DNA from 4 places in the Ruegeria sp. H6 genome. Region 3 is predicted to be linked to each of the others. Evidence: riboswitches for the same ligand, from Rfam matches in the RefSeq annotation. Region 3 holds a riboswitch; each other region holds the start of a gene.
The links. A riboswitch is a leader RNA that binds a small molecule or an ion and turns the genes downstream of it on or off. The one in region 3 is predicted to bind cobalamin.
Positions count from the first base shown of each region.

Region 1: another riboswitch for cobalamin. It lies ahead of ACR0AG_RS11975 (ABC transporter ATP-binding protein); the one in region 3 lies ahead of ACR0AG_RS04545 (DUF1636 family protein).
Region 2: another riboswitch for cobalamin. It lies ahead of ACR0AG_RS21465 (hypothetical protein); the one in region 3 lies ahead of ACR0AG_RS04545 (DUF1636 family protein).
Region 4: another riboswitch for cobalamin. It lies ahead of ACR0AG_RS11525 (energy-coupling factor ABC transporter permease); the one in region 3 lies ahead of ACR0AG_RS04545 (DUF1636 family protein).

Region 1 is NZ_JBQFOA010000005.1:232,171-236,627, forward strand. Features, by position in the region: gene ACR0AG_RS11970 (saccharopine dehydrogenase family protein) at 1-958, opposite strand, end outside; cobalamin riboswitch at 1,158-1,366, shown strand; gene ACR0AG_RS11975 (ABC transporter ATP-binding protein) at 1,469-2,305, shown strand; gene ACR0AG_RS11980 (ABC transporter substrate-binding protein) at 2,302-3,249, shown strand; gene ACR0AG_RS11985 (FecCD family ABC transporter permease) at 3,251-4,264, shown strand.
Region 2 is NZ_JBQFOA010000021.1:1,095-5,551, reverse strand. Features, by position in the region: gene ACR0AG_RS21480 (bifunctional 2',3'-cyclic-nucleotide 2'-phosphodiesterase/3'-nucleotidase) at 1-1,121, shown strand, start outside; RNA gene ffs (signal recognition particle sRNA small type) at 1,161-1,259, shown strand; gene ACR0AG_RS21470 (alpha/beta hydrolase family protein) at 1,275-2,168, opposite strand; cobalamin riboswitch at 2,267-2,485, shown strand; gene ACR0AG_RS21465 (hypothetical protein) at 2,575-2,982, shown strand; gene ACR0AG_RS21460 (protein-tyrosine phosphatase family protein) at 2,983-3,486, opposite strand; gene ACR0AG_RS21455 (DNA polymerase III subunit gamma/tau) at 3,658-4,457, shown strand, end outside.
Region 3 is NZ_JBQFOA010000001.1:943,924-948,380, reverse strand. Features, by position in the region: gene ACR0AG_RS04550 (NAD(P)-dependent oxidoreductase) at 1-774, opposite strand, end outside; cobalamin riboswitch at 886-1,089, shown strand; gene ACR0AG_RS04545 (DUF1636 family protein) at 1,177-1,557, shown strand; gene cobW (cobalamin biosynthesis protein CobW) at 1,554-2,609, shown strand; gene cobN (cobaltochelatase subunit CobN) at 2,613-4,457, shown strand, end outside.
Region 4 is NZ_JBQFOA010000005.1:149,443-153,899, forward strand. Features, by position in the region: gene ACR0AG_RS11515 (tryptophan 2,3-dioxygenase) at 1-812, shown strand, start outside; gene ACR0AG_RS11520 (alpha/beta hydrolase) at 816-1,643, shown strand; gene ACR0AG_RS11525 (energy-coupling factor ABC transporter permease) at 1,796-2,473, opposite strand; cobalamin riboswitch at 2,521-2,713, opposite strand; gene infB (translation initiation factor IF-2) at 2,949-4,457, opposite strand, start outside.

The DNA.
Region 1 (4,457 bases), on a different contig from region 3:
GCACGCCTGCCGCGGTCGTGACCTGAATTGCGCTCCAGACCTGACCGTCGATAGTGCGGGCAAAGGATTTGTTGATCAGGGATTTCTCGCGCAGCGCACCGTTGATGGTGCCGCGCGCCGTGCAATAGACCAGAACAACGTCCTGATCCGTGCGCGGCAGGGCGTTCTCGAAGATTTCCTTCAGCAGATCGCGGCGGCGTTCCAGCCCCAGATCGTTCAGCAACAAACGCAGGATATCGCGGTGGCCCGGGTAGCGGATCGACCGATAGGACACATCCCGCGCCTTGCCATCCAGCGTTTCCGGCAATGTGCCCAACCCGCCCGATGTATTGAAGCATTCATATTCGACACCGTCATGGCCGATCAGCTCATAATCCTCCAACGGGGCGGTTTTGACCCGCTCGCCGTTCACAATGGCATCGCAGGGATTACAATATTCATTGATCAACCCATCGGTCGACCATGTCAGGTTGTATTTCAGCGCATTGGTCGGATAGAGCGGCAACGCACCGACCCGCATGTGCAAGCTGTCGATCTCGTCGAACTCATCAGCCAGGGCCGCGCCCGCGATACCCACGAACCCTGGCGCAAGCCCACATTGCGGCATGAACGCGGTGGCGCTGTCCTGTGCCAAGTCGCGGACCGCATTTGTTGCGGCGACATCTTCGGTCAGATCAAAGTAATGGGCCCCAACCGCGCGCGCCGCTTTGGCAATCGCTGGTGTTAAAAAGAAGGGCGCGGCGGAAATCACGGCGTCAAACCCTGCCAACCCTTTTTCCAACGCAGCGTCATCGCCCGCATTGATCTGACGGGTGGCCACACCCATGCCGTTCAGAATCGACAGCGCCGCCAGATCGTTGTCGGCCACCGTCACCGAATAATGAGGGGATGTTTTCAACAGCGTCGCGATCATCTGGCCGATCTTGCCAGCCCCAACCACGCAAATGTTCCAGCTCATGCAATGCCTCCAAATTCTGTTTCTTTTGAGTATGGGGTGCGATTTGTTCGGATCGCAGTGGTAATCTTGACGAATTAACCAAATATTTCATCATAATGACGGAAATTGCGTCATTTCATCGAAATTCAACCAACAGTCCAGGCCGTATTGATTGCCACGCTGCTTGATAAAATTTCTATTGACCCATGCCGCTATGTCAGGCACTCCAACCGGTGATGGTTCCCCGATTTGCACTCTGGGGATGAAAAGGGAACACGGTGCGGTGGGCCAAAACACCTCCAAGTCCGTGACTGCCCCCGCAACTGTAAGCGGTGAGCGACGCCAACAACCACTGGTCACAATTGGCCGGGAAGGATGGCCAAGCAATGATCCGCAAGTCAGGAGACCTGCCATCACCTGTTCAACCAACCCGGGGCGGGGCGTCCTGGAAGGAGGCTTTGATGGCACGCATCGAACGTGTTTACATTTTCGGCACCTTCCGCCCACGCTTGGCAGCAAGCAGAGCGGTTCATGCCACACGACATTGATCCCGACACTCAAAAGACCGACCCTGCCTTTCTGATCGCGCGCGGCCTGGAATATTACGCGCTGAACGGGGATGTTCTGTTGCAGGGCGCGTCATTCGAACTGCAGGAAGGCGCGATTCTGGCCATCGCCGGGCCAAACGGCGCCGGGAAAACCACGCTTTTGAACCTTTTGTGCGGTGCCGCCGACCTTGCACTTGGCGATGTCATCGTCGACGGGCGCAGCCTGAGATCCATGTCTGCAAAGGACCGTGCCCGCGTCATCGCGGTTGTGGGCCAGCAGGAACTTCCCGATGGTCGATTGCTGTTGCGTGACTATGTGGCGCTGGGTCAGATCCCGATCTGGGCGGATCGATCGGCCGAGGAGCACGCCGCCGAACTGACCAGAATTCTCAGGATGACCGGTCTTGAGACCCTGGCCAACAAACAGATTTCCATCCTGTCGGGTGGCGAACGTCAGCGCGCGCATATCGCGCGGGCCCTGGCACAGAACCCATCTCTGCTGTTTCTGGACGAGCCGACAAACCATCTGGACCCGGACGCCAAAGGGCGCATGCTGTCTTTGGTGGCCGATCTGGGCATCACCGTTGTGATGATCGTCCACGACCTTGTCATGATCCCTGAATTTGCCACCCATGTGGCCCTGATGAAATCCAGCCGTCTGACCAGTTTTGGTCCGGTGGCCGAGGTTCTGACACCCGAAACGGTGCGCGAGACCTTTGACGTCGACTACCTGTGCTTTCACCACGAAGGCCGGATGATCCCGGCGCTGGATATCCGAAGAACATCCAAACCCAACGAATCCAAGGAGTTTTCCATATGAAACCAATCTGGTCCGCGATGCTGGCCTCGGCCATCGCTGGCAGTGCTGCCGCACACGAAGTCACCGTCGACAATTGCGGCGAACCGCTGGTCTTTGAAGCCCAGCCCGAGCGTCTGGTCGTGCACGACATGAATATGACCGACATGGCCTTTGCGTTGGGCCTTCAGGACAAGATTGTGGGCCTGACTGGCATCACGGGCTGGTACAAGACCAGCGCCGATTTCGATACCCTGCGCGGCGACATCCCCGAGCTGGCACCCAAATATCCGACCGTCGAAAACCTTGTTGCGGTTGAGGCCGACATGTTCTTTGCCGGGTGGTACTATGGCATGAAGCCCGGTGGCGACGTCACGCCCGACACGCTGGCGCCCTTCGGTATCAAAACGATGATCCTGACGGAAAGCTGTGTGCATCTGGACAAGGACCGCCCCGAGGCCAGCATGGACCTGCTGTTTGACGATGTGCTGCGTCTGGGCAAGGTCATGCATGTCGAGGATAAGGCCGAAGCGCTGGTGTCTGGCTGGAAAGACCAGCTGTCCGCCATCGAGACCAAAACAGCCGATCTGGCAAAACCCCGCGTCTTCCTGCTGGACGGTCCCGCAGACGCGCCCTTTACGGCGGGCAAGTTCGCCATTCCCGACGCGATGATCGCTGCGGCAGGCGGCCAGAACGTGACCCATGACATGGATACAAGCTGGGGCCGCACCTCGTGGGAGGCGGTTGCAGCCTCGAACCCCGAATTCCTTGTTCTGCTGGATTATCAGACCGGAAACGGGGCCGAGGATACGTTCAGGTTCCTGCAGGAACACCCGGTGATGTCACAAACGGATGCGGTCAAGAACGAACGCTGGATCGGCCTGCGTTACGAAGAGCTGACACCGGGCCCGGCAAATATCGAGGCAATCTCGAAAATGGTTGAAGCCATGCATCCGGGCCTCAACTGATATGGGCCGAATGGGCCTTGTCTTTGTGCTGGGGGCGGTTGTTCTGACCGCCCTTTTGCTGGTGTCTACCGCCTACGGCACCACAGCCATTCCGGCCCGCGACGTGTTGGACGCGGTGTTTCTGGGTACGGGCCTGACCGACGGGGACATGTCCCCTTTGCACCGCATCGTATTTGACCTGCGCCTGCCACGCGCCTTGTTTGCTGCCGTGATCGGGGCGGGTTTGGGCGTTGTCGGGGTGGTTTTGCAAACCACCACACGCAACGATCTGGCCGATCCCTTTCTTTTTGGCCTCTCGTCCGGGGCGGCGGCGGGCGCAGTATTTGTCATCACGGTGACCGGCGACATTCTGGGGTTCTGGACCCTGCCGCTGGCGGCGTTTTGCGGCGGTCTGATTGCCTCGGGCATTGTTCTGGCGCTTGTTCATTTTCTGCGCACCAGCGCACCTGAAAAACTGATCCTGGCCGGTCTTGCAGTGTCGTTCCTGTTTTCCGCCATCACCAATTACCTGATCTTTGCAGGCGACAGCCGCGCCGCGCATTCCGTGATCTTCTGGATGCTGGGCGGGCTTGGCCTGGCCCGGTGGGAGACCTTCCCGCTGGTTTGCGCCGGCCTGATCCTGATCCTCAGTTTCGCCCTCTACCGCAACCGCTGGCTGGATGCCCTGCTGACCGGGGACCTGACGGCCTCGACCCTTGGCGTCCCGGTTCAGGGGCTGAGGTTCAGCATGTTCTTCGCCGCAGCACTTGCCACAGCCGTTTTTGTATCCGTGGCAGGCGTTATCGGCTTTGTCGGCCTGATGGTCCCCCATATCGCCCGCGGCATCGTTGGGCCCCTGCACGGACGTTTGCTGCCCACTGCGGCACTGGTCGGAGCCGGATTGCTGACAGGATCGGATATCCTCAGCCGCCTTCTGCTGTCGCCACAAGAACTGCCCGTCGGCATTGTCACCACATCCGTCGGCTCGGCCTTCGTGTTCCTGCTGCTGTTCAGAACCGCCAGGGCGCAACGGTAAGCCCAGAGCATCTTCTTTGAGATTTTCTTGGGTTATGCAGGAGATGGAGATTGTCCGCTGCAGCTCCATCAGGACAAATCATTCAGCCTAGAAACGGGCATTTGTGGCAAGCTGCATACTATTCGAACAGGTACTTTTTCCCGAGCTCCGCGCTGATTTTCAGGAAGCCAATCCCGTTGGCCAAATCTGAGAC
Region 2 (4,457 bases), on a different contig from region 3:
ACACGCATCTGACGCTACCCGGTCAAGCCCATGAAAATCTGGCGCACGTGGATCATGTCAAAGGATTGATCCACGGCACGCCAACCGTCATGCCCGGCTGGGCGGGGGCGTATCTGGGCGTTGTCGACCTGGAACTGCGGCGCGAGACTGCCGGTTGGAAGATCGTTGCGACGGAAACCTGCGCTCAGCCCATCGCGCCTGCGGCATCCGTGCCTGAAGATCCCGAAGTGACGGAGATTGTGGCCAAAGGTCATGCGGCGACGCGAGTGCTGATGGGCCGGCCTATTGCCCGCATCAAAGACCCGATACACAGCTATTTCTCATATTGTGCCGAAGACAGGGGAATGGCCCTTGTGGCCGCAGCGCAGGTGGCCGCATTGCGACCAATGGTAACCGGGCCGCTTGCGGACCTGCCGATTCTTTCTGCAACAGCGCCGTGCAAGTTCGGCGGGCGCGCCGGGCCGGATTACTATTCGGATGTCCCGGCCGGAGATATCTCTCTGCGTCATCTGGCGGATATGCATGTGTTTCCCAACACGCTCTGCGCTGTACTGGCAACAGGCGCGCAGATCAGGGATTGGCTGGACATGTCGGCCGGGATTTATAACCAGATCGTGCCGCATGTTACGTCCGATCTGATCGATCCTACACGCACCGGGCATAATTTCGATGCCATCTATGGCCTCACTTATGAAATCGACCTGTCGCAACCCGCCCGGTTCGACGCGCTTGGCCGCGTGATCAATCCTGATCACTCGCGCATACGCAACCTGACCTACAACGCCCGGCAAGTGACTGCAGATCAAAGGTTTCTTGTGGCGATGAACAACTATCGGGCCAATGGCGGTGGGCATTTCCCCATAGCGCAACAGGCGCAAACCCTGGACCTGCCAATGCTGAACATCCGGGACCAGCTGAGCGATTATATCACCGCCCACGCAAGCGACCTGCAACCCGATCAGTTGCGGCCACCGTTTTCATTTACCCCGCTCGGTGGTGAGCAGGCGATATTGCGCACAGGTCCCAAAGCCCGTCGGTTCCTGACCGAACTGGCTGAGTTTGCGCCCCAGGATCTGGGCCTCGACAAGGACGGATTCCTGCAGGTTCAGCTCAGCTTGTGACCGCTTGCCATTTCCGGGCCACGCGCCTATATCACTCTGCGAGAGGTTGGCGCGGGCGAGCGCCTCGCCAACCTGGTCAGGTCCGGAAGGAAGCAGCCACAACGAGCCCCGCTTGGGTCGATGTCCAACCTCTCACCTCGATTTCCCCACTGTTCAGGCGATCAAACGCGGCCAGATGGCTGAATTGCGCCGTGCGAATGCTCCGATATGGCCTAACGTCTGCAACCCATGCTCTTGCGGATCAATCAGATGCCGCCGCGCGCCGGGGCCAAACAGCTCCGCCAGGCGCCAAACGGCCTGCGGCGGAACCATCTCATCATCGGCAAAGGTGATCAGATCAACCGATCCGGCGGTATCGGACCACGTCACTTCCGGCAGTTCGCTCCCGATCTCGGGCACATAGTTCAGCGGGTTGGTGCACCATCTGCGCCATTGCCAATAGACCCGGGCAGGCAAATCCTGGCCAAAGCCCACCGCCCTTCCCGGCAGATACCCCAGCGCCCGTGTCAGAACCGGAACGTGGCCATACCAGAACAATGCGGCCAACGCGCGACAAGGCCAGGGGTGGTCGGACAGCGTCACCAATCCGGAACACACGCAAATCAACCGGTCGATCTGTGCAACATCCGGCTGGATCGGTCCCAGCATACCGCCAATTGAATGCCCGATCGTCCACTGCTGCGCCATTGGATACCGGCGGCGCATTTCGGCCCGCGCCGCAGGCATATCCACCAAGGCCCAATCAGACATCGTGACGGTGGCATCCCGCATTCGATCGGTCAGCGAATGCCCAAATCCGCTGTAATCATAGGTCAGGCAGGCGATCCCCCGGTCCCGCGCCAGCCATTGAGCGAAATGCTTATAATAGTCGCGCGGCACGCCGGTCGCACTGTTCAGAACCACTACAGTTTCGGGCTCGACCAGCGGACGATACAACCGCGCGGACAGGGTGGCTGATCCGGACGGAAACCAAAAGTCTTCGACCTCGACTTGGCGCTGGGTGTCCAGCATCTGATCCCCCGACGCAATCTGAACCAAACAGTTCACTTTCTTCAATCGGCACGGATTGAACCGCAGAGTCAAGAACCCCAGCAGATGACCTCGCGTCGACCCACGGCCCGGACTTGACTCGAGGCCCTGCAACCCGCTAGCGATGAGGCGATGGTTCCCGCACCCAATCCGGGTCGGGATGAAAAGGGAACACGGTACGGTTCTGCTCGGACATTCCGGCACAACCAAATCCGCGACTGCCCCCGCAACTGTAGGCGGAGAGCAATGCCGAAACACCACTGGCCGCAAGGCTGGGAAGGTCGGCAACGCAGCGACCCGCAAGTCAGGAGACCTGCCATCAGAGACTGTAACCGAAACTCGGGCGGGGCGCCTGGGCAGGGTCTGATCGCACCGCGCGATTTTCCCCGATCCAAATCCCCGCTCACTGCGCGGAGGGCGCGACGTGATCTGGAAGACAAAGACGCACCAATTCTCGGCAACAATCTGCCAACGGACCGGCAAAACATGTCCCGCACTGGCTCAGGTGGCCCGTGCTCTGGCCACTTCGATAACCGAGGCCGCCCCGGCCACCAGCTCTGATTTCGAAATCGAAGGCAGCAGCGAACTGAGGTTCTGCGCCCACGGCTGCACCGCTCGGTTCCGGGCGCGGGCCGATGAAATCAGAGTATTCTGTGGCACTGATCCGGTTATCGAAACATCAAAGCTGGACGATTACGCTGATCTGTTGTTTGGCACCGAAGCACGCGCCATCCCGGTAGATTTCCTGCCCAAACCCCCGCTTGCGATGCTCGAAGCACTGGCCCTGTCACAAGATGCGCCGATGACGGCCGAGTGCCGTCCGACAACCTGATTATTCAGCGACCAAAGCGCCCGCTGGAACGGTGGCCCACTGCATCTGTTCGTCGGTTTCCACGGCGCAAGGGCGCAGGGCGCGCAGCCTCTCCAGCGCGGCGTCAGGATGCTCACCGCATTCCACCATCAGGCGCAGAACGGCCATGCCGGACCGGCCGCAACCGCCTTTGCAATGGATCAGAACGCGCCCGCCGCCAGACAGGGCGTGGCGCGCCGCAGCGCTGGCCTCCGCCCAGCGCGCATTCACCTCGGCGCAGGGTGTGCCGTAGTCTTCGACCGGCAGATGAACCCATCGGCATGCCCGGCTGCGCACGTCAGCGCCAAAATCCCGGGCCCCGTCCAGAATCATCTCGACCTCGGTGGCCATCGACAGAATCAGACCCGGCTTCCATCCCGCTACTGCATCCAGATCACTCGGATAGTTGCCACCACGCCCCGGCATCGATGTCAGCGCAAGCGTTCCGCCGCCAACCTGAAGCGCGTGAATAACGATCTCAGACATTCTACGTTCCCCCCGAAACGTTGATCAGAAAATCTATGTGCCATTCTATAAGCGCCGGATACTAACCCCACAGCCAGACATTCCAAAACAAAAATCGTGGCAACCGCCTGTGGACGCGGACAGCGGCGGTCACTACGCTGTGGCGACGTCCCGAATCCGACCCGAGCAGACATGACCGAACAGACCAGCCCCGCCTATCAGGTTCTCGCCCGCAAATACCGCCCCGAGACCTTTGCCGACCTCGTTGGACAGGACGCGATGGTGCGCACGCTGAAAAACGCGTTCGAGGCCGATCGCATCGCGCAGGCTTTTGTCATGACCGGCATCCGGGGCACTGGCAAAACCACAACCGCCCGGATCATCGCCAAGGGGATGAACTGCATCGGGCCTGATGGCAATGGCGGACCCACAACCGAACCTTGCGGTGTTTGCGAACACTGCACCGCCATCATGGAAGGCCGCCATGTCGACGTGATGGAAATGGACGCCGCCAGCCGCACCGGTGTGAACGACATTCGCGAGATCATCGACAGCGTCCGCTATCGCGCCGCCAGCGCTCGCTACAAGATCTATATCATCGACGAGGTCCACATGCTATCGACCAGCGCGTTCAACGCGCTGCTCAAGACGCTTGAGGAACCGCCCGAACATGTGAAGTTCATCTTTGCCACGACCGAGATTCGCAAGGTTCCGGTCACCGTTCTGTCCCGCTGCCAGCGGTTCGACCTGCGCCGGATCGAACCCGAGGATATGATCGGCCTCTTGCGCAAGATCGCCGATGCGGAAGGCGCGCAGATCGCCGAGGATGCACTGGCGTTGATCACCCGCGCAGCCGAAGGTTCGGCCCGCGACGCGACATCATTGCTGGATCAGGCGATTTCGCATGGCGCCGGAGAAACCAGCGCGGATCAAGTGCGTGCAATGCTGGGTCTTGCAGATCGCGGCCGTGTTCTGGACCTGATGGACATGAT
Region 3 (4,457 bases):
GGCACGGTCGGCCACGTCCTGAAACAGGCCAATGTCTTTCTTGACCAGATCCATCGTGAACGAGATATCGCGCGACCCGTTCAATATGACCTGACTTTCCGTCTCGTGCACAAAGGACGTACCTGACGAGATCCTGATGGCCTCATACGTCGTGTTCAGGTCCATCCCTGCGGCTTTGGCCGTCACCAGCGCTTCGGCACAGGTGATCAGGTTCGCGGTGGCCAGATAGTTGGTCATCACTTTCAGAACCGAGGCCGAGCCCAATTCGCCCGTATGCAGGATACGCCGCCCCATCTTGGTCAGAAATGGCAATATCCTTTCAAACGTTGCCCGATCACAGCCCGCAAAGATCGAGATATTGCCGGTGGCCGCGCGATGGCATCCGCCCGACACGGGGCAATCGACGGCTGCGCCGCCCCGTTCTATGACCATGGCACCCAGACGTTTGACCTCGGCCTCGTCAGTGGTCGACATCTCCATCCAGATCTTGCCCGGCCTGACCTCGACCAGCATCTCTTGCATGACCGCGTCCGAGGCGGCAGGTGATGGCAGGCAGGTGATGACAGCATCACAATCGCGCATCAGCTGCGCGGGGCTTTCAGCCGCTTTGGCACCTTTTTCGACAAATTCGGCGACCAATTCCGCGTTCAGATCGTGGACCGTCAGATCGATTCCGTTGCGCAGCAGAGATCCCGACAGCTTGCCGCCGACATTTCCCAATCCGATGAATCCTACTTTCATGTCACGCAACTCCCTATTCGCGCTTTTGGTCATGGCAGCATGTGCGGTGCAGGTATTCATGCCGCCTAGCGACGCTGTCAGGTCGCTTTTCACCCTACCGCTGCCCAAGGGGTCGTATCGCGCTTGACAAGTCGCCTGCGCGTGCCGCATGTCCCTTCTGTTGGTGTCTGTGAGAGCAGATGAAAAGGGAATGCGTCAGCGGGTTTTCCGTCAAACGCAGCCGCCCCCGCGACCGTGAACGGAGAGGGTGCCCAAAGCCACTGGCGCAAGCCGGGAAGGCGGGACATCCGACAGGGTTATACCCTGACATCCTCAAGCCGGGAGACCTGCCAACACCCGAAACTGAAACCGGACGGGGTGTTCCGGTGTTGGGTCCATGTCAATGCGTGGCCCGCATGAAACCCCGTCCCCCGAAACCTATTGGGGGGATGAGAGATGACCGACGTAACTCCGGTCGAATTGCTGGTTTGTACCACCTGTCGCCGTGGACTACCTGTCGAGGATGACGCCGAACGGCCCGGAACCCTACTGCACAAAGCGCTTGAGCAGGCGGACCTGCCACAAGGGATCACACTGAAAGCAGTGGAATGCCTGTCGAACTGTGATGAGGGCTGCTCGATCGTGCTGCGCGGCGGACCAGATCGCTGGACCTTTGTCTACGAGCACCTCAACGAATCCGACCATGTCGAAACCATCGTTGAAGGCGCGACCAAATACCTCGCCACCGAGGACGGTCTGGTCAAATGGCGCGAACGCCCCGAACATTTCCGCAAAAACTGTGCGGCCCGCATTCCCCCGATTGGAGCCCTGAAATGAGCAACTTGGAAAAACTCCCCGTTACTGTGATCACCGGCTTTCTGGGCTCGGGCAAGACCACACTGGTGCGCCACCTGATGCAGAACCCGCAGGGCAAGCGTCTGGCCGTAGTGGTCAACGAGTTCGGCGATGTGGGTGTAGATGGTGATATCCTGAAATCCTGCGCCATCCCGGATTGCCCGGCGGAAAACATCATGGAACTGGCCAATGGCTGCATCTGCTGCACCGTGGCCGATGATTTCATCCCCACGATTGAGGCACTGATGGCGCTGGAGCCGCGCCCTGATCACATCCTGATCGAAACCTCCGGCCTCGCGCTGCCCAAACCGCTGCTGAAAGCGTTCGACTGGCCGGATATCCGGTCAAAGATCACCGTGGATGGCGTGATCGCTCTGGCCGACGCCGAGGCTGTGGCCGCCGGTCGTTTTGCGCCGAATGTGGCGGCGGTGGACGCCCAGCGTCTGGCAGATGACTCGATTGACCACGAAACGCCCCTGTCCGAAGTGTTCGAGGATCAGATTTCCTGCGCCGATATCATCCTGCTGACCAAGCCCGATCTGGCCGGTCCCGAAGGTGTTGCCAAGGCACGAGAGGTCATCGCCGCCGAGGCTCCGCGCCCCCTGCCCGTGGTCGAGGTTGCCGAAGGCGCGGTTGACGTGCGCGTCGTGCTGGGGCTTGAGGCTGCCGCCGAAGACGACATGGACGCGCGTCCCAGCCACCACGATGGTCATGATGATCACGAACACGACGATTTCGAAAGCATCATCGTCGAGTTGCCGGAACAGACCGATCCTGCCGCGCTGGTGGCCAAAATCGAACGTCTGGCCAATGAGCTGAACATCCTGCGCGTCAAGGGGTACGCCGCTGTTCAGGGCAAGCCGATGCGCCTACTGGTGCAGGCCGTGGGTGCCCGCGTGCGCCATCAATACGACCGACCATGGGAGCCCGGCGAAGATCGCCGCTCGCGCCTGGTCGTCATCGCCGAACATGACGACATCAAAGAGGCTGAAATCCGCGATTTCCTTGCAGGCGTGACCGAGCCCGCCGAGTAAGTCATGCACGTTGTCTTCCGCGAAAGCCATGGGTTAGAGGAAACCGAGACCCCCACCGATCTGGGCCAAAGCCCGGCGGATCTGGTGGTGCTGTCCTTTTCCGACAGCGACCTTGGCGCTTTCGCGGCGGGCTGGCATCGTGGCGGCGGGGCCGAAGGGCGGATGCCGACCCTGCGGCTGGCCAATCTGACGGCGCTGAAACATCCTTTGTCTGTCGACACTTATGTCGAACAGACGCTGGAGGGGGCCAAGGGCATCCTGATCCGCCTGATCGGCGGGGTGCCGTACTGGTCCTACGGGTTGCAGCAGGTTCTGGCGCTGGCACAGGCCAAGGGAATCGCGCTGGCCGTCCTGCCCGCCGACGGGCGTGAAGATACGCGGCTGGACGACTATTCCACCCTACCCGTCTCGACCCTGCGGCGGCTGGCGCATTTGTGTGACACGGGTGGAGAGGTCGCGGCACAGGCCGCTCTGGCGCAGATGGCGCTGGCGGCGGGGCTCTATGCCGGGCCGGTGATGGGGGCCAAGACGATCCCGGAATGCGGCGCGTGGTGCCCCGACCGGGGCGTGATTCCGGCGGATGCCGCCTTTGCAGGCGCTGCGCACCGTATCCTCGTGACCTTCTACCGGGCCTATCTGACTTCTGCCGACACCGCGCCCGTTGCGGCGCTGATCCGCAGGTTGCGGGAACGCGGCTTTGATGCGGTTGGCCTGTTTGCCCCCTCGCTCAAAGCCCCCGCCGCCGCCGACTGGCTGCGCGAGACCATCACCGCGCTGGCCCCATCGGCGATTGTCAACGCCACCTCGTTCTCGGGCAAGGGCGCGTCGGGCACCTCGCCCCTGGATGCTGCCAACGTGCCGGTGTTTCAGGTCGCCCTCGCCACCTCGCGCCGCAAAGCCTGGGCCGAGGCCGAACGCGGCCTGTCCCCCGCCGACCTTGCCATGCATGTGGTGCTGCCCGAGGTGGACGGGCGGATCAACGCGGGCATAGTCTCGTTCAAGGAACCGAGCAAACGCGATCCCCATCTGGAATATTCCCGCTTTGCCCACCGCCCCGAGGCCGAGCGGATCGAGGCCGTCATCGACCGCGTCTCTGGTTGGCTGAGCCTGCGCGATACACCGAAGGCCGAACAGATCCCGGCGCTGGTTCTGTCCACCTATCCCGGCAAGGATTGGCAAATGGCCCATGCCGTGGGTCTGGACGCGCTGGCCTCGGCCGAGGCCATTTTGAGCGATCTTGAAACGCAGGGTTTCAAAACCGAGGATCGCGACCGACCCGATCCGGGGCTACCACCCCGGGAAACGGGTGAAGACCTTGCCGCGGAATTGCTGAACTCGCGGATTTCATGGCCCCTTGCCGATTATCAAACCACGCTTGCCGACCTGCCCGAAAACCTGCGCGCAGATCTGCAAACTGTCTGGGGCCAACCACAGGACGATCCGACATTTGCGGACGGCGCATTCCATTTCACCGCCCTGCGCCGAGGTAAAGCTCTGGTCGCATTGCAACCTGAACGTGGCACGCCTGAGCTGCGCGATGATGACTATCACGACCTGTCGCGCACCCCGCGCCACAGCTACGTGGCGTTTTACCTGTGGCTGCGCAAAGGTTTGGGCGCAGATGCTCTGATCCATATTGGCGCCCATGGTACGCTGGAATGGCTGCCCGGCAAGTCCGTCGCCCTGTGCAATGAATGCTGGCCCGAGGCGCTGATCCGCGACCTGCCCGTCATCTACCCCTTCATCGTCAATGACCCCGGCGAAGCCGCGCAGGCCAAGCGCCGGATCGGGGCCGTGACGCTGGGCCATATCCCGCCTGCGCTGAAGGAAAGCGGTACGCCCGACCGG
Region 4 (4,457 bases), on a different contig from region 3:
CCCACCGCAAGAGCTATGGCGATTTTCTACAGCTCAAAACCCTGCTGAACCTGCAAAAGACCTTTCAGGACCCCGCGCAACCCGATGAGATGCTGTTCATCATCATCCATCAGGTCAGCGAGTTGTGGCTGAAACTGATGCATCATCAGCTGGTCGAGGTGCGTCGCTTTCTGCAACAAGACGAATTCGGACCGGCGATGAAGAACCTTGACCGGATCAAGGCCATCCAGCGACAGTTGATAGCAGCGTGGGAAACCCTGCTGACCATGACGCCCGCAGACTACATGACGTTCCGGCAGGCGTTGGGCAGTTCTTCGGGCTTTCAAAGCTATGGCTATCGGCAGATCGAGTTCATCCTGGGCAACAAGGATGCCTCGACCCTGAAAGTGCACGAACACGACCCGGAGGTCATCGAGATGCTGCAGGCGGCGCTGAGCAAGCCATCGCTATACGACGAGGTGCTGCACATGATGGCGCGTCAGGGGTTTGACGTGCCAGCGGACCTGCTGGACCGGGATTATGCTCAGCCCTATTCCGGCGATCCCCGCGTGGTGAAACTATGGGTACAGGTGTTCCGCGACACCGGCAAACACTGGGATCTCTACGCACTGGCCGAAAAGCTGATGGATGTGGAATCCCTGTTTCAGCGCTGGCGCTTTGATCATGTCACCGCGGTCGAGCGGGTGATCGGCAACCAGCCCGGCACAGGTGGCTCCAGCGGCGTGTCCTTCCTGCGCAAGGCCTTGGATCTGAGGTTCTTTCATGATCTCTACGACGTGCGGACCGAATTGATGTATGCCGATCAGGAGTGAGCGATGTTGTACCGGGGTTTCACGCAGGAAGAGCTGGATCAGGAATATGCGCCCTCATCAATGATCGGCGGTGATCTCACACCCTATGTCGAAAGCTGGGCGGCGCTCAGCGCGCAAAACCGAGCGCAGTTGGAGTGTCGGGAGAACCTTTCTTACGGAGATGCTCCGTCGCAGGTTCTGGACTTTTTCCCGGCCAAAGGCACAGGCGCGCCGCTGCATGTGTTCATCCATGGCGGCTATTGGCAGGCGCTCAGCCAGCGCGAGTCTGCTATGATGGCCCCTGCGCTGATCGAGGCCGAGCAATCCTTTGCGACCCTCAACTACACGCTCGCCCCCGACGCCCGGATCGGGGACATGGTCGAGGAATGCCGCAATGCACTGCTGTGGCTGGCGGCAAATGCGTTCAACCTGGGCTTTGATCCGTCGCGCATTACGTTATCGGGCCACAGCGCCGGCGCCCATCTGGCCAGCATGGTCATGGCAACCTCAGCCGATGCCCTGGCCCGTGCAGGCCTTCGTGTGCGCGACGTGATCCTGATCAGCGGGATTTATGATCTGGAGCCGATCAGCCTCACGCCGGTGAATGACCCGCTGCAACTGACCCCGGTTGAGGTGCACGACCTGTCGCCAAACCTGCATCTCCCCCGCCCCGGCCCCCGTTATCGCGTGACCGTGGCCGAACGTGACACACCCGAATTCATCCGCCAAAGCCGAGGCTATGCAGAATTGCTTCGCAAGGCCGGGCATTCGGTGAATTTCGATCTGCAGAAGGGGATGCAGCATTTCGACATTGTTATGCATGCGGGGACGTTTTTGGCGGGATCGAAATAGGCAATTGCATCTACTGCGGCGTCACGAATGTCCGCTATGAGCCCATAGCTACCAAAGTGCTGTTCCGCAGCCAACGTCGGCTCTGAATGCAGAGTTGAGTCGTGGCAAAGATTGGCGGTCCCAGATTTGAGGCCGCCGTTGGCAACTGTTGTTTACGCAGGATTGAACAACCGTTGAGTGAACAATTCGCTCTGTTTGGTATCGCGAAGAAGTTTTGCACCCGCCAGGACCGCCAAGTCAGCAATCGGTTCAACCACGACTACTAGCAGATAGGCCGTACCGAAACTTGCTACTGCGGACATGTTCTCGGCACCAAAGCCCTGACCGTAGAATGCCCAAAACGCCACCCACGCAATAACACCACCTTGATAAGCAAATGACAGCTTAAGGACTTCGCTGTAGCTGCAATCGACGTAGGCTTTCTGCTCTGGGATGATGCGCTTCGCCAATGCATCAATGACGAACAGCGGGAAAAGCAATGTGGTGACGTTGACAAAGAACATCGGCATGTCGCTCGGGGCGAACAAAGCACCCTGAATAAGCAGCCCGCCAGCCAAGCCGACCGCAGCCGGACCAGCTCCTAGTAGAAGGAGAATAGTTGTTCCAAGGATGAAGTGAACCTCCGAAATGCCAACTGCGAAATGCGGAAACAATTCGAAGAAGAGGAACACAGCAGCGACCGCAAGAACGCTGCGCAGTCCGAATGAAATGACTGAATGTGACTTAAGGTCGTGGGCAACGAGTTTCAGTGAGTAGCCGCCTGCGGCAGCCGCCGTGCCATAGGCGAGGACCATTTTCGCGCCATCAACGACGCCGGGTTCAATGTGCATATCAAGTCTCCTTGCCGTCCTTCCTGACGGCATCTGGTGCCGAAATCTCGGCGGTTGCGTTGGCGGCAGGTCTCCTGGCTCGCGGTTCAACGCGCCCCCGGACCTTCCCAACACATGTGTCAGTGGTGCAGTTTCGGGCTTGCTTGCCGCTTACAGTTGCAGGGGCAGCCGAGGTTTCTCACCCCGTTCCCTTTTCAGCCGGTCACAATGCGACCGACCACCGCTTTTCAAGCATAGACATCTAGTATGAGAACTGGTCAACCGAATACGACCTTGAATCCAATAAAGCAGACGTTTGCACACGCGCGGCGAATTCACACATTGTCCGCAAAGTTGACCTTCGGTCACTTTCCTCTTGAGGCCGGACAACAATTAAACCAACCGCGTTTGTCATTGGGATCGTGGAACTTCCTGCAGGGCAAAGAAAAACGGCGACCCAAGGGGTCGCCGCTATCTGTTTCACTTCAAACCTGGATCAATCCAGCGTCCGGGTGACCTCTTCGCGTTCGAAGATTTCGATCACGTCGGCGGGGCGGATGTCGTCGTAGTTTTCGAAGGCCATACCGCATTCCTGACCCGACTGAACCTCGGCCACTTCGTCCTTGAAGCGTTTGAGCGTTTTCAGTGTGCCTTCGTGGATCACCACGTTGTCGCGCAGCAGGCGGACGCCAGCGGAGCGACGAGCGACGCCTTCGGTAACCAGACAGCCAGCAACCTTGCCAACGCCGGTGACCTTGAAGACCTCTTTGATCTCGGCGTAACCGATGAACTTTTCGCGGATCTCTGCGCTCAGCAGGCCGGACGCGGCGGCTTTCACGTCGTCCACAAGGTCATAGATCACCGAGTAGTACCGGATCTCCACACCTTTCTGGTTCGCCGTGTTCCGCGCCGATGCGTTGGCACGGACGTTAAAGCCAAAGATCGGTGCACCAGAGGCTTCGGCGAGGCCGACATCCGTTTCGGTAATCGCACCAACGCCCGAGTGCAGCACGCGCACGCGCACCTCGTCGTTGCCGATCTTTTCCATCGCCTGGACGATGGCTTCGGCGGAACCCTGCACGTCTGCTTTCATCAGAATCGGCAACTCGGTGACGTTTTCGTCTTCCTTGGCCTTCTGCATCAGCTGCTCAAGGGTGGTCGCGGCACCGGCGGCGGCGCGTTTGTCCTTGGCGGCTTGCTCACGATAGGCAGCAATCTCACGGGCCTGCGCTTCGGTCTCGGTGACGTTCAGAACGTCGCCCGCTTCGGGCGTGCCGTTGAGACCCAGCACCTCGACCGGAACCGAGGGGCCAGCCTCTTTGACGCGGTCGCCCTTGTCATTGATCAGCGCACGGACCTTACCGTATTGCTCACCCACAACGAAGATATCGCCCTGACGCAGCGTGCCGTTCTGAACCAGAACGGTGGCCACAGGGCCGCGGCCCACATCCAGCTGCGCCTCGATCACGGCACCTTGGGCGGCGCGGTCGGGGTTGGCTTTCAGTTCAAGAATCTCGGCTTGCAACGCGATGGCTTCCAGCAGCTCGTCCAGACCCTGACCGGTGATGGCAGAGACTTCGACGTCCTGAACCTCACCCGACATCTTCTCGACGATCACTTCGTGCTGCAGCAGGTCGGTGCGCACCTTGTCCGGGTTAGCATCGGGCTTGTCGACCTTGTTGATCGCCACAATCATCGGCACGTCGGCGGCCTTGGCGTGGTTGATCGCCTCAATCGTCTGCGGCATCACCGCGTCATCGGCGGCCACAACCAGAACCACGATATCCGTGACCTGAGCCCCGCGCGAGCGCATCGACGTAAACGCCGCGTGGCCCGGAGTATCCAGGAAGGTCAGCGTGGTGCCACCATCGGTTTTGACCTGATAGGCGCCGATATGCTGAGTGATCCCTCCGGCCTCACCGGCCACAACGCGCGCGTCGCGGATGGCATCCAGCAGCGAGGTTTTGCCGTGGTCAACGTGACCCATGATGGTGATGACCGGCGG